DNA from 2 places in the Bradyrhizobium sp. LM2.9 genome. Region 2 is predicted to be linked to the other one. Evidence: predicted binding sites of a transcription regulator. Region 2 holds the regulator's gene; the other holds the start of a gene.

Region 1 (4,194 bases), 2.2 Mb from region 2:
CCGAATCATGGCCGGGATCGTGCGCAAGCGGCGTGGCCTGCGCAACCGGGAACCTCGGACAATTCCCGTTATTTAGGGTCAGCCGCCCTATTCCGCCAGATGCACCCGCCGGTCCTCGCCGACCTCGATGCCTGGCGCGACCACGACCTCCCAGGGATGGCCGTCAGGATCGGCGAAATAGCCGGAATAGCCGCCGTAGTCGGTCTGATGCGCGGCCTTCAGCAGCGCGGCTCCCTTGCTGAGGGCGAATGCCAACACCGCGTCCACCTCCTCACGCGCGCGACAGTTCCATGCGAGCGTCATGCCGCGGAACGTCGATGGCCTCGGAGTATCGGGCAATATGGCGTCGGCCGCGAGCTGATTCCAGGGAAACAGCGCAAGCACCGGACCGCCGGTGTCATAGAACGCAGCGGCCTCACCGGTCACCTTCAGCCGGCGCGAAAACCCGAGCGCGTCGTAGAAAGCGATGCTGGCGCGGATGTCGCTGACACCCAGCGTGATGACGGTGAGCCGCGGGATAGGAGCTGGCAATTCCTTACTCATACAACACCTCGTCCACTTCGTCGCTCAGAACAGGCTGAGCTGATCGCCGTTCCGCTTCGGTTTGGCAAAATGATCCGTCGTCAGCTTGGAGCGCCGTTTGTTCAGCCCCAGCCTGTCGCAGGCGATCTCGAAGCGGCGGCCGATGGTCCAGGCCATCGGGCCGGTGCCCTTCATCCGCTCGCCCCATTTCGCGTCGTAGTCGCGGCCGCCGCGCATGTCGCGGATCAGCGTGAAGACGTGGCGGTAGCGGTCCGGATAGTTCGCCATCAGCCATTCACGAAAGAGATCGCGTACCTCAAGCGGCAACCGCAGCAGCACGTAGGAAGCTTCCTTGACGCCAGCATGGGCGGCGGCATCCAGGATGCGCTCGATCTCGGAATCGTTCAGCGCGGGGATCACGGGCGCGACCATGACGGTGGTCGGAATGCCGGCCTCCGAGAGCTGCTTCAGCGCCTCCAGCCGCTTCGGCGGCGTCGATGCCCGCGGCTCCATGGTGCGCGCGAGCTTCGGATCGAGCGAGGTCACCGAAATCCCGACCTTGGCGAGGTTGCGCTTGGCCATGCGCGCGAGAATGTCGATGTCGCGGGTCACCAGCGCCGACTTGGTGACGATGCCGACGGGATGGCCGGCGCGTTCCAGCACCTCCAGAATGCCGCGCATGATCTTGCGGTCGCGCTCGATCGGCTGATAGGGATCGGTGTTGGTGCCGATCGCGATCATCCGCGGCTCGTAGCCGGGCGCAGCAAGCTCCTTCTCGAGCAGCGCCGGTGCCTCAGGCTTCACGAACAGCTTCGATTCGAAGTCGAGCCCCGGCGACAGGCCGAGATAGGCATGGGTCGGCCGCGCGAAGCAATAGACGCAGCCGTGCTCGCAGCCGCGATACGGATTGATCGAGCGATCGAACCCGATGTCGGGAGAATCGTTGCGGGTGATCACTTTGCGCGAGGTGTCGACGCCGACGGTGGTCTTGAACGGCGGCAGCTCTTCCAGGCTCTGCCAGCCATCGTCGAAGGCGACGCGCGCCTCAGCCTCGTACCGGCCGCTGGCATTGGATTGGGCGCCCCGCCCTCGCCTGCGCTGCTTGTCGATGGCGACCGCAAGCTCAGGGAAAGCAGAAGGCGCACCCGCCGGCTCGGAGGGCGCCGTGACCGGCGGGTGCTTGAGAGCATGAGAGGATGCTGGACTCATGAAGCCAAGATAGCATGCCGAAGGAACAAATCAAGAACACAAACAAAAAACTGAAAAACAACCCCATGCACAGTAACCGCCCAAATTTCGGGCGGGCGCCTTTGACCTCGCGCAACACGCCAGTTCCGACGACTTCGTTTGATGCCGGTCAGGGATCAATCGCCGCAGATCGATGTTGGTGACAATCGCTGGGTGAAGGTCGGCAAGAACATGACAAATCGAAGACAATCGCCTGCGGCGAGCAGCGACCTCGGCCTCCTCGATCGCTACTGGCGCGCTGCGAACTATCTCTCCGTCGGGCAAATCTACCTGCTCGACAACCCGCTGCTGCGCGAGCCCTTGCGGCCCGAGCACATCAAGCCGCGTTTGCTCGGCCATTGGGGCACGACGCCGGGTTTGAACTTCATTTATGCCCATCTCAACCGCGTCATCCGCGCGCTGGACCTGAGCGTGATCTATGTCTGCGGTCCCGGCCACGGCGGCCCCGGCATGGTCGCCAACACCTATCTCGAAGGCAGCTACAGCGAGATCTATCCCGATATCGCACGCGATACGGACGGATTGCGCAAGCTGTTCAGACAGTTCTCCTTCCCCGGCGGCATTCCCAGCCACGCGGCGCCGGAAACGCCGGGCTCGATCCATGAAGGCGGCGAGCTCGGTTACGCGCTGGTGCATGCCTATGGCGCGGCCTTCGACAATCCCGACCTGATCGTCGCCTGTGTCGTCGGCGACGGCGAGGCCGAGACCGGCCCGCTCGCAGCGTCCTGGCACTCCAACAAGTTCCTCAATCCCGCCCATGACGGCGCGGTGCTGCCGATCCTGCATCTCAACGGCTACAAGATTGCCAATCCGACCGTGCTCGGGCGGATGCGCGATGAAGAGATCCGCGATCTCTTCCACGGGCTCGGCCACGAGCCGCTGTTCGTCGAGGGCGACGATCCCAAATTGATGCACCGGGCCATGGCGGACGCGCTCGACGTCGCGCTCGCCGGCATCCGGTCGATCCAGCAGCACGCCCGAGACGGCCGCAAGAGCGTCGAACGTCCGCGTTCGCCGATGATCGTGCTGCGCAGCCCGAAGGGCTGGACCGGCCCCAAGGAGGTCGACGGCAAGAAGGTCGAAGGTTTTTGGCGTGCACATCAGGTGCCGGTCGCGAACTGCCGGGAGAATCCGGCGCATCTGAAGATTCTCGAAGACTGGATGCGCAGCTACGAGCCGGAAAAGCTGTTCGACGGGAGCGGCGCGCTCATTGCCGAGCTCCAGGCGCTCGCGCCCGAAGGCAATCGCCGCATGGGCGCCAATCCGCACGCCAATGGCGGCCTTCTGAAGAAGGAGCTGAAGCTGCCGGACTTCCGCAGCTTCGCAGTGGACGTGCGAGCGCCCGGCGGCGTCATGGGGGAAGCAACGCGCGAGCTCGGCAAATTCCTGCGCGACGTCATCCGCCTCAACGCGCAAGAGCGCAACTTCCGTATCATGGGTCCGGACGAGACCGCGTCAAACAGGTTAGACGCGGTGTTCGAGGCGACCGAACGCGTCTGGATGGAGCCGATCGAATCTTACGACGTGCATCTCGCGCAGGATGGCCGCGTGATGGAGGTACTGAGCGAGCATCTCTGCCAGGGCTGGTTAGAGGGATATCTGCTCACCGGACGGCACGGCTTGTTCTCCTGCTACGAGGCCTTCATCCACATCGTGGATTCCATGTTCAACCAGCACGCCAAATGGCTCAAGGTGACGCGGCATCTCGCATGGCGGCGCCCGATCGCCTCGCTCAATTATTTGCTGACCTCGCATGTCTGGCGCCAGGACCACAACGGCTTCAGCCATCAGGATCCCGGCTTCGTCGATCTCGTCGCCAACAAGAAGGCCGACATCGTCCGCATCTACTTCCCGCCTGATGCCAACACGCTGCTGTGGATCGCGGACCATTGCCTGCGCACCTATGATCGCATCAACGTGATCGTCGCCGGCAAGCAGCCGGCGCCGCAATGGCTGTCGATGCAGGAAGCGGCCACGCATTGCGATGCCGGCATCGGCATCTGGAGCTGGGCCGGCACGGAAGACGTGGGACAAGAGCCCGACGTGGTGATGGCCTGCGCCGGTGACGTGCCGACGCTGGAAACGCTCGCCGCGGTCGACCTCCTGCGCAAGGCACTGCCCGACCTGAAGATGCGCGTCGTCAATGTCGTCGACCTGATGACCCTGCAACCTCGGGAGCAGCATCCGCACGGCCTCGACGACCGCGACTTCGACAGCCTGTTCACGCGCGACAAACCAGTGATCTTCGCCTATCACGGCTATCCTTACCTGATCCACCGTCTCACCTACAACCGCACCAACCATGCCGGCATGCATGTGCGCGGCTTTGCCGAGGAAGGCACCACCACCACGCCGTTCGACATGGTCGTGCTCAACGGGCTCGACCGCTATCACCTCGCGATCGAGGCGATCGAACGTGTGCCT
Region 2 (4,194 bases):
CTCGTGAGCAAGGCCGCCGACCTGAAATCCCAGGCCGATCCGCTTCCCGACAAGGATCAGGGGTCGAAGGCGCCCGACGTAAGTCCCGAGCAGACAGGGACCTGATAGGCGCTGGCCGGGGCGCTCGTCATTCTCGTCCCTGCCATGGTCACTCTCCTGCCGATCTGTCTCGTTCCTCGGATCATGCCGCGACGGGCTTGATCTTGCCTTCCAGAACAATGTGAAGCAGCGGGATGACTGTCCCCGCTCAGCTGTTTTTGCCTCTGCGCCCGCGCTCGGCTAGAAGACTTGCGGAACATTCGCCCGAACGTGCCGAGCAGGAGTTTTCGCCGTGGCCTTGATGCCGGTTTCTGACGCGCTTGCCGCGGTGCTGGCGGGTGCAGAGCCGCTGCCCGAAGAGATGGTTGCCATCGACGAAGCCTACCATCGCGTGCTCGCGCGCGACGCCGCGGCCCGGCGCACGCAGCCGCCACAGGCGATGTCGGCGATGGATGGCTACGCGGTGCGTGCGGCCGATGCCGCGACGATCGATTCGAAGCTCACCGTCATCGGCGAGGTCGCGGCAGGTCGGCCGTTCGCGGGAACAGTCGGCGCCGGCGAGGCCGTGCGGATCTTCACCGGCGGCGTCGTTCCCTACGGCGCCGACGCCGTCGTGATCCAGGAGGACACGGTCGCCGACGGCAAGCGCATCACGATCAAGGAAGCCGCGATCGCCGGACGGCACATCCGGCCCGCCGGTGTCGATTTCCGCGACGGCGACGTGCTCCTGCGCAAGGGAAGCCGTCTCACCGAGCGCGACCTCGCGCTTGCGGCCGGGATGAATCACCCGCACCTCTCCGTTTGCCGACGTCCGAAGGTCGCGATCCTCGCCACCGGCGACGAGCTGGTGATGCCGGGCACCACGCCCGGTCACGGCCAGATCGTCTATTCCAACGGCTACGCCCTGCACGCTCTCGCTCGCAGCGAGGGCGCCGAGACCATCGACCTCGGTATTGCCGCCGACACGCTTGAGGCCACCACCGTCGGCATTCGACGCGCCCGCGAGAGCGGAGCCGACATCCTGATCACGACCGGCGGCGCATCGGTCGGCGACCACGATCTGGTCCAGCAGGCGCTGAGGGACGAAGGCATAACGATGGCGTTCTGGAAGATCGCGATGCGGCCGGGCAAGCCGATGATGCACGGGCGGCTCGGCGCGATGGAGGTGATCGGCCTGCCGGGCAATCCCGTGTCGTCCTACGTCTGCGCTTTCCTGTTCTTGGTGCCGCTGATTCGCGCTCTCTCGGGCCGTTCAGTGATTCACCATCGCCGCGAGCGCGCCGTGCTCGGCCGCGACGTCGGCGCCAACGACCAGCGGGAGGACTATCTACGCGCGCATCTGGAGGAGCGCGACGACGGCACGCGCGTTGCCCTTCCCGTCAACCATCAGGACTCTTCGCTGCTTGCGAATCTCGCTGCGGCACAGGTACTTCTCGTGCGCGCACCGTTCGCGCCGAAAGCCGAAGCAGGCACACCTTGCGAGGTGTTGCGGCTCCCCGTGTGAGCGCCCCGACAACGCATGTTCCGCGAACTTCGCTCTGTTCACGGTAAATTAAGCAGTTGCGGAACACATATCGAACATATAGTGTCCGTTCATGATTTGTTTCGAGCGTGTAGCGGCTTATTGCTGAATTCAGCGTCTCGGAATCGAACGACATCAAACGGGAGACTTTGGTCGAGATGTTAACGCGCAAACAATACGAGCTTCTGCGGTTCATCAATGAACGTCTGAAGGAAAGCGGCGTGCCGCCCTCCTTCGACGAGATGAAGGATGCGCTCGACCTGCGCTCGAAGTCGGGCATCCATCGCCTGATCACGGCGCTCGAGGAGCGCGGCTTCATCCGACGCCTGCCCAATCGCGCCCGTGCGATCGAGGTCATCAAATTGCCCGAGCTCCAGGCCGCCGCCGGCAGCCGCCGCGGCTTCACGCCGAGCGTCATTGAGGGCAATCTCGGCAAGGTGCGTGCGAGCTCCAGCCTGCCCGCGGACGATGGTGAACGTCCGGTCGCGGTGCCGGTGATGGGCCGGATCGCGGCCGGCACACCGATCGAGGCGTTACAGACCCGCAGCCACACTATCAGCGTACCGCCTGACATGCTTGGCTCGGGCGAGCACTACGCGCTCGAAGTGCGCGGCGATTCCATGGTCGAGGCCGGCATCCTCGACGGCGACATGGCGCTGATCCAGCGCAACGAGAGCGCCGATACCGGCGACATCGTGGTGGCGCTGATCGACGACGAGGAAGCAACCCTCAAGCGCTTCCGCCGCCGCGGCGCATCGATCGCGCTCGAGCCCGCCAACGGCGCCTATGAGGTGCGCATCCTGCCGCCGAACCGGGTGAAAATTCAGGGCAAGCTGATCGGGCTGTACCGAAAGTACTGAGCCTGTACGGCAGTCACGCAATTCCAATTGGAGTGGACGGATTGCCCGCTCCGGCTGGATAGTCATCCTGGTTCTGCACAGATTATCCGGCCGCTTCTCCGGCGGTCCATCCTCGACACGCCGCGCCAAGCATCCCAGAGGCTTCGCGGCGTTCCGGTTTGAGGAGACGTCTGCGCAACGGCATCTCCGGCCGCTGACGTGCGCGACCGAAATGCCCAGGAGCAGGCTTTGTTCCTCGCCGATTCGGGAAAGATAAAGTGATCGCGGCGTGCGGAAACCAGCCGCAGATTTGCCCATAACCAAGCAGAGGCTTGTGTGTTTCCACTCTGATAGGGGCCTGCGCCTCGATAAGAGACGCCGGTTGCTATCCCAGCATGAGGAGCACCCGATGTGTGACTACAGCCTGCATGCCATCGCGTCGCGCCCCGCCGAAATCGGCGAGACGGTCGTCACGACAACCTTCCGCGGCACCTCGACGCGTGGTTTTGCGTCCGCAGCCGATCCGACTGTGGCCGTCTGCCTGCTGCCGGGAACGGAGCTCGCCTTCGCCGACAACATCCGCTACGACAATCGCTGGATCTGGACACGCACGATCAATTCCCGTGTCGGCAAGTTCGGCAAGATCGATCCGCACATTCCCGACCGCCATCATGACGCGATCGAATTCCCCGACGGCAAATACGTGCTGGTGACCCAGCTTGTCGAAGGACAGCGCGCGACCGTGCTGCAACTGCCGGTGACGCTGCCGGCCGGCGAGCGCGAGCACAAGCCGCAGATCATGGCCAACAGGCAGCCGACCATCACGCGCCTGCCGATCGGCTGACACGGTCGCCCTCCGGCCACGGGATCGGAGGCCAGGATTGATTTGCAATCGCCGGCCGTGGCCGGCGAGGTGGTGTGGTTTGCGTCCAGCGAATCCGATCGGATGCACCAGCCGACTGCATCTCTCCGCACGATCCGATTAATCGTCGGCTTGCAAATCGATTTCCGCCGGCGTTGCGTCCTTGCTGCGTGGCGGGATCGCTTTCGGCGCAAGACTGCCGTCGAAATCACCTTCGCCTGCGCCGGCCGGCAACCAGGGACGGCTCGTGCCTCTTTCCCTCACCGCCTGAACTGCAAAGCCGTCACCACGCTGCGTCAGCGCCAGCGCGCTCTGGCTCGCGAGCCGCCGTCGATCGACCACCATCGCGGCGCAATCGGGCGGCGCGGGACGTGCCGTCACCACCAGCGCGGCGCGGTTGCAATCGTCCGCCAGCGCGTCGATGCGCAGTGCCAGCGCGACCAGCCGCCCATCGGCGAGCGGCGTCACGCAGCCGGATTCATCGCAAGACACGCCGGCGGCCAGCGAGGCGCTGGCGGCATCGCGCGGATCGGCGTCGGCAGCCAACCACTCCTTGAGCAAAAAGCTATCCTTGCTCGTCTTGATCAGGTGAAGATGTCCGTCCTTGCCCCGCACCGCGACGCTCTGGCCATCCCCGGCAATCAGGATGTCGGGCTGCCGCACCGACAGCCCCCAGAGGATCGCGACCAGCAGCACCAGTGCGCCGGACCAGCGCAGCGGCGTGCGCAACAGGCCCAGCACGATGATCCCCAGGCTCGCCGCGATCAGCGGCGCGATGCCGAAAGCCGGGATGCGGCCGATCGCGCCCGGCAATGCCGCGACCCAGCGCGAGACCACGACCATCCAGTCGATGCCGATCCCCATCAGCCACCAGAACACGCTATCGAGCCCGAAGGGAGCCGCAAGCAGCCCGAGCAGCCCCGCCGGCATCA

What was found. Region 2 encodes LexA, which represses DNA repair genes until DNA is damaged. Its sites were predicted from a motif close to TGTTCNNNNTGTGTTCNG; they were not measured.
Region 1: ACVWW3_RS02120 (PA0069 family radical SAM protein) is a predicted target of LexA. The motif match lies at 1,753-1,770, and genes of this name have one in related genera.

What each region holds. Positions count from the first base shown of each region.
Region 1 covers NZ_JBSRYJ010000002.1:117,095-121,288, reverse strand. The annotation lists gene ACVWW3_RS02130 (ribonuclease HII) at 1-9, opposite strand, end outside; gene ACVWW3_RS02125 (VOC family protein) at 88-543, opposite strand; gene ACVWW3_RS02120 (PA0069 family radical SAM protein) at 568-1,731, opposite strand; gene ACVWW3_RS02115 (phosphoketolase family protein) at 1,942-4,194, shown strand, end outside.
Region 2 covers NZ_JBSRYJ010000002.1:2,283,579-2,287,772, forward strand. The annotation lists gene ACVWW3_RS12400 (hypothetical protein) at 1-105, shown strand, start outside; gene ACVWW3_RS12405 (molybdopterin molybdotransferase MoeA) at 332-1,543, shown strand; gene lexA (transcriptional repressor LexA) at 1,720-2,421, shown strand; gene ACVWW3_RS12415 (hypothetical protein) at 2,810-3,244, shown strand; partial or broken gene ACVWW3_RS12420 (ComEC/Rec2 family competence protein) at 3,383-4,194, opposite strand, start outside.